3 regions of the Clostridium sp. 29_15 genome follow, and region 1 is predicted to be linked to each of the others. Evidence: a T-box and tRNA genes for the amino acid it is inferred to sense, from the RefSeq annotation. Region 1 holds a T-box; the other regions hold tRNA genes.
What was found. A T-box is a leader RNA that pairs with one kind of tRNA and senses whether it is charged. The one in region 1 lies ahead of thrS (threonine--tRNA ligase), so its partner is inferred to be a tRNA-Thr.
Positions count from the first base shown of each region.

Region 2: it has a tRNA-Thr gene. The T-box ahead of thrS (threonine--tRNA ligase) is inferred to sense a tRNA for this amino acid. The anticodon was not compared.
Region 3: it has a tRNA-Thr gene. The T-box ahead of thrS (threonine--tRNA ligase) is inferred to sense a tRNA for this amino acid. The anticodon was not compared.

Region 1 covers NZ_MNRT01000015.1:69,089-73,555, reverse strand. Annotated here, with positions in the region: gene BHW04_RS01675 (phosphatase) at 293-1,021, opposite strand; gene BHW04_RS01670 (lytic transglycosylase) at 1,152-1,814, opposite strand; T-box leader at 2,032-2,252, shown strand; gene thrS (threonine--tRNA ligase) at 2,406-4,310, shown strand; gene BHW04_RS01660 (dipeptidase) at 4,351-4,467, shown strand, end outside.
Region 2 covers NZ_MNRT01000043.1:116,293-120,759, forward strand. Annotated here, with positions in the region: gene recD2 (SF1B family DNA helicase RecD2) at 1-265, opposite strand, end outside; gene metK (methionine adenosyltransferase) at 369-1,544, opposite strand; SAM riboswitch class I at 1,645-1,816, opposite strand; tRNA gene BHW04_RS11910 (tRNA-Tyr) at 1,937-2,021, opposite strand; tRNA gene BHW04_RS11915 (tRNA-Val) at 2,108-2,183, opposite strand; tRNA gene BHW04_RS11920 (tRNA-Tyr) at 2,209-2,293, opposite strand; tRNA gene BHW04_RS11925 (tRNA-Thr) at 2,299-2,373, opposite strand; tRNA gene BHW04_RS11930 (tRNA-Tyr) at 2,400-2,484, opposite strand; gene yyaC (spore protease YyaC) at 2,782-3,297, shown strand; gene mreB (rod shape-determining protein MreB) at 3,347-4,381, opposite strand.
Region 3 covers NZ_MNRT01000030.1:26,379-30,845, reverse strand. Annotated here, with positions in the region: gene BHW04_RS06415 (NAD(P)/FAD-dependent oxidoreductase) at 1-264, opposite strand, end outside; gene BHW04_RS06410 (hypothetical protein) at 383-964, shown strand; tRNA gene BHW04_RS06405 (tRNA-Glu) at 1,098-1,172, shown strand; tRNA gene BHW04_RS06400 (tRNA-Asp) at 1,247-1,323, shown strand; tRNA gene BHW04_RS06395 (tRNA-Thr) at 1,368-1,442, shown strand; tRNA gene BHW04_RS06390 (tRNA-Glu) at 1,449-1,523, shown strand; tRNA gene BHW04_RS06385 (tRNA-Asp) at 1,566-1,642, shown strand; tRNA gene BHW04_RS06380 (tRNA-Glu) at 1,695-1,769, shown strand; tRNA gene BHW04_RS06375 (tRNA-Asp) at 1,841-1,917, shown strand; tRNA gene BHW04_RS06370 (tRNA-Thr) at 1,943-2,017, shown strand; gene BHW04_RS06365 (ATP-binding protein) at 2,133-3,113, opposite strand; gene BHW04_RS06360 (DnaD domain protein) at 3,106-4,101, opposite strand; gene BHW04_RS06355 (peptidoglycan DD-metalloendopeptidase family protein) at 4,257-4,467, shown strand, end outside.

The DNA of each region.
Region 1 (4,467 bases):
AATATATAGGATAGCCTTTTAGGCTATCTTATATTTTGTAAATAAAATTAGATAAATATATTTACAAAATGTAAAATATGTATTATTATGGAATGGTAATAAGTTATGTTTTTTTATTAGGTATATAGGGGCATCGTTCAACGGTAGGACAACGGATTCTGACTCCGTCAATGTTGGTTCGATTCCGACTGCCCCCGCCAAGAGCTTATATAAAAAAGATGGGAAAGCTTTTTATTAAAGTTTTTCCATCTTTTTTATTTATATATTAAGTAAAAGGGAGGTTATCAAGTTATTATAAATCTGACAATCTACCTTTAGATTTAAGGTGTGCTATTAATTTTTCGGGATCATTCATTACTAGTTCCTCTGGCATTTGTATTTCCTTTAAAAGCTCAATTCCTTTATTAAATACCCCTATGCATGTGTTAATATGAGCATCAGAAGTTAAAATTACCTTTGTGCCTATTTCTTTGCAAAGAAGGGCAACTTTTTTGCAGTTTACATCACTACCAATTCTTGATGAACCAAGTAATGAACTATTATTTATTTCAATCATAATGTCTTTTTCTTTAGCTTTTTTTATTATGGCTTCATAATTCAGCTGATAGTTAGGATTTCCTAGATGTCCTAGGATTTCTACTTTATCATATTTATCCATAACATTTAATATGGCTAATGTATTTTCTTCCCTTGATCTAGGTTTGAATACAGGTTCATGGAATGAAGCAATCATATAATCAAGATTTTTTGATGCTTCATCTGACATATCTAATGAACCTTCAATGTCTAATATATTGGCTTCACAACCTTTTAAGATGGTAACTCCGTTTATAACTCTAGGAACAACCTTTAAGTTACCAAAGTACCAATAGTGTGGAGCACCAGGCATAGAAGGTGCATGTTCAGAAGTACCTAAAACTTTTATACCTTTTTCTGCACAATAATTTATATTTTCTAATAATGTTGTATATGCATGCCCACTAACTATACTATGGGTATGTAAATCAGATAAATATTTCATATAATTCTCCTTAAAATATTAAATATATTAATATACTTATATAACTTAGTATAGTTGGAAAAAGAAGTTTAATCAACTATTGTTAAGAATATCTTAAAATATTTAGAGAAAGTTTAACAAAAAATATAAATTATACACTCAAAGCTGGTAGAAATATAGTTTCTCCTAAAGGAAGCACATTATTTGGAAGCTCATTTAAATCAATGATAAAGTTCATAAAATTATCTATATCATAATTTTTATAATAAGTATCTCTTATCTTATACCAGGAATCCCCTTCCTTAATTTTATATAAAGTACCACTTACAAAAGTACTTTCAGGTATTTTTAATGTATTTCCAATGGTTAGCTCTTCAGGGTTGGTAATATTATTAATAAGAGTAACCAAATTTATGCTGGTGTTTAAATTGCAGTAAGTATTATATTTGCTACATATAGAAGTTAGTGTATCGCCTTCTTTAATTGTATAGTTTACACAACTAAGTGATGAGGCAAAATCATTTAGTGAAAGGTAAGTCATATTAGCTGTTACTGTTGAAGCTGAAGAACCAGTGGTACTTGCTTCAGAATCAGTGGTAGTGGGTTCAGTATTCTTATTGCTGCTATTATTTTTAGAACCATTAGAATTTGAACTATTATTGGAAACATTAGTATCAGTATCATTACTTCCACTAGTACTGGTAGATGAAGTGTTTTTTATAAGCGATTTATCACTATAATTAAAGTAAAGAAAAGCTGGTATACTTATTATTAAGACTATGACAATTCCAATAATTATTTTAGTATGTTTCATTTTTCTCCCTCCTTCAATAAATTTATCTACAAGTATATCCAAAAGTATTTTAAAATATTCAAGTAAAATATTTACTCTTGACATAAAATATATTTAGTTAAAGAGAAGAAAATAAAGAATTTATTGTAAAAAATATACAAAAATGATAATATAATATTATAAAATAATTATAAAAATTAATTTTTTGAGAATAATAAATAAAAGAGTAAGTTAATAGTAAATTGCGATGAAAAGGAAGAGTATTATAAAAATACAGTTTACAGAGAGGAAATGACTTGGCTGAAATCATTTCTAAATATGATTTATAAGAAGACTATCCTTGAGCTATGGTTTAGTATCATATGAGAAATGCCATCGGCAACGCCGTTATAAAAATAAGATGAATTAAATTTTAATTTAATTTGGGTGGAACCACGGATATAAGCATTCGTCCCATTTGTTTGGGATGGATGTTTTTTATATTTATTAAACAAAAGAAAGTAATAAAAGTTATAACAATATAAAAGAAAATAAAGGTAAAGAGAATTTTGTAAAAAGAAAGGAAGTGAAAAATAATAGTTATCATTATTTTCGGTAGCTATTATATAGATTATGATAAAAGTAAAATTAATTGATGGATGTATGAAAGAAATAGAGGAAGGTAGCAATGGTTATTCTCTAGCAGCATCAATAAGTAAAAAACTTGCTAAGGAAGCAATAGCTGCAAAAATTAACGGTAAGTTAGTAGATTTAAATCATGGCCTTAAAAATGATGATAAAGTGGAAATAATTACAGCAGATAGTGAAGATGGTATAGAAATAATTAGGCACTCTACTGCTCATGTAATGGCTCAGGCGGTAAAAAGAATTTATGGTAATGTAAAACTTGCTATAGGACCTACTATTAAAAATGGGTTTTATTATGATTTTGATTTAGATATATCACTTACTCAGGATGATCTTAAAAAGATAGAAGATGAAATGAATAAAATAATAAATGAGGATTTAAAGTTTAAGAGAGATGATGTTTCAAAGGAAGAAGCTTTAAAGATTATGAGTGAAAAAGGCGAGTATTATAAAGTTGAGCTTATTAATGCTCTTGATGAAAGTGAAAAGATTTCTTTATATGAGCAGGGAGATTTTACAGATCTTTGTAGAGGACCACATATTCCATCTACAAAGTTTATTAAAGCCTTTAAGCTTACTTCTGTTGCAGGAGCATATTGGAGAGGCAGTGAAAAAAATAAGATGCTGCAAAGAATTTATGGAGTGGCATTTTCATCTAAAAAGGAATTAGAGAAATATTTAAATATGATAGAAGAGGCTAAGAAAAGGGATCATAGAAAGCTTGGCAGAGAGTTAAAGCTTTTTGAAATAATGGATGAAGGGCCTGGATTCCCATTTTTCTTACCAAAGGGAGTTATATTAAAGAACATCTTAATTGATTATTGGAGAAAACTTCATAATGAAGCAGGATACGTTGAAATAGAAACTCCTATAATGCTTAACAAAGAGCTTTGGATTAGATCAGGACATTGGGATCATTATAAAGAAAACATGTATACTTCCATGATTGATAACAAAGAATTTGCTTTAAAACCAATGAATTGTCCAGGAGGAATGCTTGTTTATAAGAGTGAAGGGCATTCATATAGAGATTTACCACTTAGAGTAGGAGAACTTGGAAGGGTTCATAGACATGAGATTTCAGGAGCATTGCATGGGCTTATGAGAGTAAGAGCTTTTACTCAGGATGATGCACATATATTTATGTTACCTGAACAAATAAAATCTGAAATTCTCGGAGTAATAAAGCTTATTGATGAAGTGTATGACACATTAGGATTTAAATACAATGTAGAGCTTTCAACTAGGCCGGAAGACTCCATGGGAAGTGATGAAGAATGGAATATGGCAGAACGATCATTAAAAGAAGCACTAGATGAAGGTGGACTAGATTATAAGATTAATGAAGGAGATGGAGCTTTTTATGGACCTAAGATAGACTTTCATATTGAAGATAGCTTAGGCAGAAGCTGGCAATGTGGAACTATCCAGCTTGATTTTCAATTACCACAAAGATTTGAACTGGAATATATAGGCAGCGATGGAGAAAAGCATAGACCAATAGTTATTCATAGAGTAATCTTTGGAAGTATTGAAAGATTTATTGGTATCCTAATTGAACATTTTGCAGGAAAATTTCCAGTATGGATTTCACCTATACAGGTAAAGGTTCTACCAATTTCCGATAGTTTTATGGAATATGGCCATGAAGTTATTGATAAATTAAGAAAATATGGTATAAGATGTGAAATAGATAATAGAAGTGAAAAGATAGGTTATAAGATTAGGGAAGCAAGAAATGAAAGAGTACCTTATATGATTATTGTAGGTGAAAAAGAGAAAAATCATGGAAATATTTCTTTAAGAAGTAGGGATATGGGAGAGGAGGGAAGCACATCACTAGAAGAATTTATTACAAGAGTGTTAAAAGAAGACCAGGAAAAGAAATAATATTAAATTAATTTAAGATAATGAAAAATAGGGGGATTTTATGAAGGTTGTTGATATGCACTGTGATACTATAGGTGCAATATTTGAAAAAAGGAGTAAGGGAATAGTCTGTAATTTAAGGAAGAATGATTTACACCTTGATATAAATAAGATGGAA
Region 2 (4,467 bases), on a different contig from region 1:
TCCCTGTACTTAAATACTTCTCTATTTCTTTTGATGATGAAGGTAATTTTTCTTTATATTCTTCTATACTAAACTGTCTTCCAAATTGCTTATGCTGAATAAACGTCCCTTTAACTTCAATTTGTTGCCCTTCTTGTAGTAGAGGCATTACACCTACAATTGTTATTAGTTCTTTATTAGCTGTAATCTTCGCAACAGTATATCCTGTATCTTCACTTTTAAATATAATAGCTTCCACTGAACCTTCTAATACTAGTGATTCCATCTATATTTCCAACCCTTCCAAAGTTCTCTCTTGTAATTATATTATTATATCATAATAACAAGAAAAGGTGGATTATGAAAAACACACCCCACCCTTGTACTAATTAAAGAAATCTTTTGATTTCTCCAACTTTATTTAATTGTTCCCATGGAAGATTTAAATCATGTCTTCCAAAATGTCCATAAGCAGCTGTTTGCTTATAGATAGGTCTTCTTAATCCTAAATCTCTGATAATTGCACCTGGTCTTAAATCAAATACCTTTTCTACTATTGATACAATTTCATCATCATTTATTTTACCTGTTCCAAAAGTTTCTACTGATATAGATACTGGCTTAGCTACACCTATTGCATAAGCTAATTGTATTTCTATTTTATCTGCAACTCCTGCTGCTACTAAATTCTTGGCAACCCACCTTGCAGCATATGCAGCTGATCTATCTACTTTAGTTGGATCTTTTCCTGAGAAAGCACCACCACCGTGTCTTCCACTTCCTCCATAAGTATCTACTATAATCTTTCTACCTGTTAATCCACTATCACCTTGTGGTCCACCAACAACGAATCTTCCTGTTGGATTAATGAAATATTTTGTTTCTTCATCTAATAATTCTGCTGGAATAACAGACTTTATTACATGCTCCATTAAATCTCTTCTTATTTGTTCTTGTGAAACTTTTTCATCATGTTGTGTTGATATTACTACTGTATCTATTCTTACAACATTATTTCCATCATATTCAACAGTTACTTGAGTCTTTCCATCAGGTCTTAAATAGCTTAATGTACCATTCTTTCTTACTTCTGTAAGTCTTCTAGCTAACTTATGGGCAGTTATTATTGGTAATGGCATAAATTCTTCTGTTTCATTAGTTGCATAACCAAACATCATTCCTTGATCTCCAGCACCAACTGCTTCAACATCATCTTTATTTCCTTGTTTCGCTTCAAGAGCTTCATCAACTCCCATAGCTATATCACTAGATTGTTCATCTATTGATGATAATACTGAACAAGTATCGCAGTCGAATCCATATTTTGCTCTATCATATCCAATTTCTTTTATAGTATCTCTAACTACTTTAGGAATATCAACATAACAGTTAGTTGAAATTTCCCCCATAACTAGTACCATTCCTGTAGTTACTGTTGTTTCACAAGCAACTCTTGCATTTGGATCCTTTGCTAATATGTTGTCTAATACTGCATCTGATATTTGATCACAAATCTTATCTGGATGCCCTTCTGTAACTGATTCTGATGTAAATAATTTTCTCATTATGCTTAGCTCCTCTCTTCTAGGCATGATATTAATTCTAAGCAATTAAAAACAATAAAAAAAACTCTTCAATAAGAAGAGCCTATATTCATAAGGTCTTTTCTTATCTTGCAAAATTTCTTGCAGGAATTGGCACCACACCTAAAAATGTAAAGTACAAAATTTAAAATGTAAAATTACTATAATTTTTCATTTTTAATTCTCCATTCTTCACTCCTAAATAGGTTGCCGGGTTTCACAGGGCCCTTTCCCTCCACCTCTCTTGATAAGAATTAATATCATGTTTAATTTTCAATCAATTATAACATTATCCCCAAATTATGTCAATATCTATTTCAAAGAAAATAAACACCAATTTTAATATTCATTGTATCAAAATTGGTGTCAAGTCATGGTGGAGGAGGACGGATTCGAACCATCGAAACGAAACGTAACAGATTTACAGTCTGCCCCCTTTGGCCTCTCGGGAACTCCTCCATTTGTGGAGCTGGAACCTACAACCTGCTGATTACAAGTCAGCTGCTCTACCGTTGAGCCATGCCAGCGTATATTATATTTTTAAATGGTGGAAACAACAGGGATCGAACCTGTGACCCTCTGCTTGTAAGGCAGATGCTCTCCCAGCTGAGCTATGCTTCCATATTATTCTAAATTAAATTATAAATGGTGGGGGAGGACGGATTCGAACCATCGAAACGAAACGTAACAGATTTACAGTCTGCCCCCTTTGGCCTCTCGGGAACTCCCCCATTTGTGGAGCTGGCAATAGGAATCGAACCTACAACCTGCTGATTACAAGTCAGCTGCTCTACCGTTGAGCCATGCCAGCGTATATTATATTTTTAAATGGTGGAATGGTGGGGGAGGACGGATTCGAACCATCGAAACGAAACGTAACAGATTTACAGTCTGCCCCCTTTGGCCTCTCGGGAACTCCCCCATTTAATAAATTTCTTTATTAACACTTTGTCTTTCGGCAACTACTTGCTAAACTGACAATGATTAGTATATATGTTTTTATTACATATTGCAACTTCATATTTCGTCATTTAAGTAATTTATAGCTATTTATCGAAGTTTTTATTCTATTTTTCTCTTTTTTACTCATTTTTACTCCCTAAACTTCTATATCTATTTTTATTTTAATTATCAGATAATGCTAAAAAGTTATTTATGTTATTGAATTATATTAAGTAAAAAATATTCATATATATTTATTGTGAGAGGGGGGATTCTTTTGCAAAAACTTAAAATAAATTATAATTCAAATTCAGCCTCCATGAAAATTGCTGAATTTTTAAAAAAATATATTAAACCACAAACCATTATTGTTTGTATTGGTACCGATAAATGTATTGGAGATTGTCTTGGCCCTCTTGTTGGCACATTACTTAAGGAAAATAGTTTTCCTATTCCTATATATGGTACTTTAGCCGATCCTATACACGCACTTAATCTTGAGAAAAGCATCTATGAAATTAAAAGAATATATCCCTATTCAACAATTATTGGTATAGATGCTTGTTTAGGTGATGCTAATTCCATTGGAGAAATTCATGTGCGTGACTTTCCCATTCACCCTGGAAAAGGTGTTGGCAAAATGTTACCTGATGTTGGCGATGTATCCATTATTGGAATTATAGATTCTAGTGATAATTCAGAATTTTTCACTTCCAGGAGTATACGTTTAAACTTAATATTTGAAATGGCTAAAGTAATATCAAATGGATTAATCCAATCTTATTCCAAATAAATATTTACTATATATCAAAAGAAAAGCTAGGTTTAGCCTAGCTTTTGTACTACTCAATTAAAGATATTTCATTTCCACTATCATCAAATTGTAATTTATTAATATAATTTAAAACTTGACCTGTTCCTTCTACTACTGCTTCCACTGAATTTTCAGCTATTTTTACATTTAATCCAGTGTTAACTTCGATAAGTTTATCTAATCCATATAATAATGAACCTCCGCCAGTCATTATTATTCCTTTTTCAATTATATCTGACGCTAATTCTGGTGGAGTTTTTTCTAATATAGATTTAACCCCGTCCACTATTAGGCCAACAGGTTCTTCAAGTGCTTCTCTTATTTCTTCAGATGTAATTTCCACTTGATCAGGCAATCCAGTTACTAGGTTTCTTCCCTTCATTATATAAGAACTTTCTCTTGCATCTTTATATGCACAACCTATATTAATCTTTAGATCTTCAGCAGTTTTTTCACCTATCATGATTCTATGCTTTAATCTAACATATTTTACTATAGCCTCATCAAATCTATCACCAGCTGATTTAATTGATTTTCTTATTACAACTCCACCTAGAGAAATAACAGCTATATCGGTAGTTCCACCACCTATATCTACTATCATATTACCATCAGGCTTGGTTATATCTATGCCAGCTCCAATAGCTGCAGATAATGGTTCTTCTATTAAATGCACTTCCTTAGCACCTGAATTTTTAGTAGCATCAATTACTGCTCTCTTTTCAACTTCTGTAGCTTGTGAAGGTATACATACCATTACTTTAGGAGCTATAATTTTCTTACCCCCACATGCTTTTTTTATGAATTCCTTTAGCATTTTTTCAGTTATGTCATAATCAGATATAACACCATCTTTTAAAGGTCTTACCGCTACAATATTTCCTGGTGTTCTTCCTATCATATTACGAGCTTCTTCACCTACTGCTAAAATCTTATTATTAACTTTATTAATAGCAACCACTGAAGGTTCTTTTAATATTACACCCTTACCTTTCACATAAACCAATACCGTTGCAGTACCTAAATCAATTCCTAAGTCTGCACTTTTTCTCCAAAACCACATTAAATTTCACTCCTATTATATACATAACAATTTAAAAATAATCATTTTTCAACAAAAATTACCTTTATACACCATTATATATATAA
Region 3 (4,467 bases), on a different contig from region 1:
GAAGAAATCTAAAGTATCTTTCACAGAAAAACTTTTTAAAGTTTCATAATAAAAATTATCATTATTGCTATGATAATTAATAAAGGGTTCTGTAATAGAGATATTAGAAATATTACAGCGACCATTTCCTGTAGCTAATATTTTTTTACCAATTCTATCAGTAGCTTCTAGTATGGCAACATCTATACCAAAATCTTTTGCGGTTACAGCAGCCATTAAGCCAGCTGCACCACCGCCAACAATTAATAATTCATGATGAATCAAAATAAACACTCCTTAAAGAATAATATCAGTTTTCATTATTCAAAGTTAATTTTATTTAGATTTTATCACAGTAATATAAGTAATTAAACTATGGAATACTAGGTAAGAGGTGATATTATTGTTAGCAAAAATAATTAATAAAGATTTAGAGGAATTTGAAAGAGAATTTAAGGTTCGCAGGATGAATTATGATCAAGTAGTAGTTAACTATCCCAGTGATATTGGACTGAAAGTATTTGATAAAAAAGATGTAGAATATATTAAACAGACAGAAATAGATGAATTCTTAATAAAGTATAGTGATTTTCTAAAAATAAAGCTTAATAGAGGAATATCTATAGCTCTATATAAGGCGTTATTGGAAAGTATAGAAGCTGAACTTGATATTATTTTTGAGAATTTGAATTTACTTAAAGATAAATATGAAGTAAACAAGAGAGGAGTTTGGGAAAAAGAAATATTGGCTGTTATTAATTATAAGATACCAGTAAAGCTTATTACTTCCGGTCAAAATTTTAAAAAAAGTGGATTTAATATATCTATTGAAATAATTGAAGAAAAAGAGTTTTTTGAAATATGTAAGTTTGAAATTAATAAAATTCAAGAAGAAATTAAGGAAAAAGAAAGAATTTTATCAAGATATGGTATGGCTATTGAGAAGATGAAAGACACTGAAAACCTAGTAAAAATGCTGGAGTAAGAGGGGCTTTATGAGGGGATGTAAAAAAAATAAAAAAAATGAAGAAAAAGTGTTGACACTTTTTCGGATTTCAAGTATTATAGTTAATGTGCTCGGGGAAATAACCCTGAAGGACAGAGAAATGAAAAACCTAGGCCCCTTGGTCAAGCGGTCAAGACACCACCCTTTCACGGTGGTAACAGGGGTTCGATTCCCCTAGGGGTCACCATTTTTAAATTTTTGGAAGCATAGCTTACAAGCAGAGGGTCACAGGTTCGATCCCTGTTGTTTCCACCATAATGCGGCTCAGTAGCTCAGTTGGTTAGAGTGCTGGCCTGTCACGCCAGAGGTCGAGGGTTCGAGCCCCTTCTGAGTCGCCATTTAAATTTAAAATGAAAATAGAATAGTTTCTTGGTTATAATATGCTGGCATGGCTCAACGGTAGAGCAGCTGACTTGTAATCAGCAGGTTGTAGGTTCGATTCCTATTGCCAGCTCCATATTATGGCCCCTTGGTCAAGCGGTCAAGACACCACCCTTTCACGGTGGTAACAGGGGTTCGATTCCCCTAGGGGTCACCATTTTTAAATTTTTGGAAGCACTGTTGTTTCCACCATAAATGCGGCTCAGTAGCTCAGTTGGTTAGAGTGCTGGCCTGTCACGCCAGAGGTCGAGGGTTCGAGCCCCTTCTGAGTCGCCAATTTAATTTTAAAAGTGAACATATGAAAACAAATTAGAGAACAAAAGCCTAAGGCCCCTTGGTCAAGCGGTTAAGACACCACCCTTTCACGGTGGTAACAGGGGTTCGATTCCCCTAGGGGTCACCATTTTAAATTTGTTTATGGAAGCATAGCTCAGCTGGGAGAGCATCTGCCTCTGTTGTTTCCACCATAAATGCGGCTCAGTAGCTCAGTTGGTTAGAGTGCTGGCCTGTCACGCCAGAGGTCGAGGGTTCGAGCCCCTTCTGAGTCGCCACTTTTAAAATTTATATAGCATTCATGCTGGCATGGCTCAACGGTAGAGCAGCTGACTTGTAATCAGCAGGTTGTAGGTTCGATTCCTATTGCCAGCTCCAAAGAACTCTAGTTTTTCTAGAGTTTTTTATTTTGCTAAATTTTATATAGTAAACACTTAAATTATACAGAAAAAAAGTAAGAGTTATAATAAACTCTTACTTTTTTTACATTTAATTAAAGTCGTTTTTTAGATATATTCAGCTTTATTCTCACATCATCTCCGTAAAATTTAAATAATTTAAAATTACCAAGCAATCTAGAATATAGTCTAGTAGTATAAATATTTGATATTTCTAATAAATTTAAATTTGTAGAAATCAGCATCTTTTTATTATTTAAAAGCTTTTTATTTATTAAATTAAATAATTCATTAGTGGTAAAATCGGTAACTTGTTCAGCTCCTAAATCATCAATGATAAGCAAATCACAATTAATAAGAAGATCTAATAGTGTAGAATTATTTTCTAAAGCAATAGATCTTAAATCTTTAATCAATTCATCAGAAGTCTTGTAGATTACTAAATATCCTTTATCTAATAATTCTTTAGCAATACACCATGATAAGAAGGTTTTACCTGTACCTGACTCACCATAAAATAATAAATTAGTATTACTTTTTTCAAAGTTAGGAAGATACCCACCAATAATAAATTCATAAATCATTTCCATGTTCTTTTTTTGGGTGTATTTATGGTTGTTATCATAAGTAGAAGAAAATAAATTAATATTAAAGTTTTTAAAATTACAATTATGTAGAGAATTTTCAAGTTCTGAAGTTTGATAATATAATTTAACTAATTTTGATTTATAGCAACTACATTTCTTATTGCCAATAAATCCTGTATCTTTACATTTAGTGCATTGATAATGCAATGTTAAATAGTCCATAGGATAGCCATTAGCTGTAAGTAGTTCATATTTTTTTTCCCTAAGGGTAGTAATATTTTCACGGACAGTATTAAGCTCTTCCTCAGGAATGCCACGTAAAATTGACATTGGTAAAGAGATAGAAAGCTTTTGGATTTCATTATCTAGTTCCATAACTTTTGGAACTGTAAGCTTGATTTCTTCTTTTCTATTTCTTAAGGCTTTCTTTTCATCTTCTTGTATTTTTTCGTATAGTTCAGTTATTTTTTGTTGATATCCTTTAATCATTATCATACCATCCTAATAATTCTTGTTCTAAAGTATCATGAGCTTTAGCAGCCGTTACATTAATATTAGAGTTATTCATCCTCTTACTATTATTACTTGTATAATTACTTTTATTTATAGATGAAGGTGCTAGTTTATTTTCTTTTTCAGCAATTGCTTCAAGAGTTTTTAAATTATTTTTGTTCCAGTTAGATAAAATTCCATCTATATATTTAAATTCAGCTCTATTTAATCTTTTGAAGCATCTATTACAAGCTTCTTCTATTACTGGAATAGGAAAGTTAAATTTCATAATCCATTTTTCTAGCATTTCTTCTTGTGGCTTCATGATTTCAGTATTAGTAATTCCTAGGTATTTTAATATATGGCGTATTTTCACCCATTTATCTTCATTCATAGTGATATAATGCTGAGCTTGTTCTAGCGTTGTAATTTTCATTTCATGCCACGATTGAGCTATTTTATTTAAATATCTATAATCGGTTTTACCACGTTGAATATAATATTCTAATAAAAGAAGAGTCAATTCTGTAGATAAATTATAATCTTCTTCCCAGCTTAAATAGTTGGTCATTTCAATAGGGGATAGAGGACGTCCTAAAAGCCTTTCAATATCTGTTAACATATCTTTTCTTGAATTATTGTTAAGGGCTTCTAGTAAATTGACTTCTTTATTTTGAGTATTATCTTCTTTCGATAAATCTACAAACTCTATATTAAAATTTCCCATTTTATCTATAGGAACTAATTCAATTACACCTTCATCATTCCAATAATTAATAGCATTTATGACATCAGATTCTAATATGTTAAGATTTGCACCTATAATAGATGAACTAACTCCCATTTCGCCTGCAACATTATATTTAAGAAGTAGTAGATATACCTTGACGAATTCACCACGGGCATTAGGCATATATTTCTCTATAAATATGTTACTTACAGGAGTAAAGTTTATATGTTTATTTTTTAGCATAAATGTGCTCATAATTTTTCGCTACCTTTCTTGGTGTAATAACTAGATTAATTATAACAAAGCTAAATAAAAGCCTCAACTAAGCTTAGTAATATTAATTATGAATAATAACTTTTAAAATGGGAAAATTAATTGATGTGCTGAAAAGTTACAAAGGAGGAGTAGTAATGGACTCAAAACAAAAAGATGATATAAAGTCAGTGCTCAAATATACTATAGCTATAATTTGTACTATTTTTCTAGTATTTGCAACAAAAGAAATAATTATTAAAAATATAGATATATATTCTTTAGAAAATGATACAGTTGTAGGAGTGTTAAGTGGAAATACCATCAATAACAATGCTTTGGATGATTTAAGCACTATAAAATGTATGG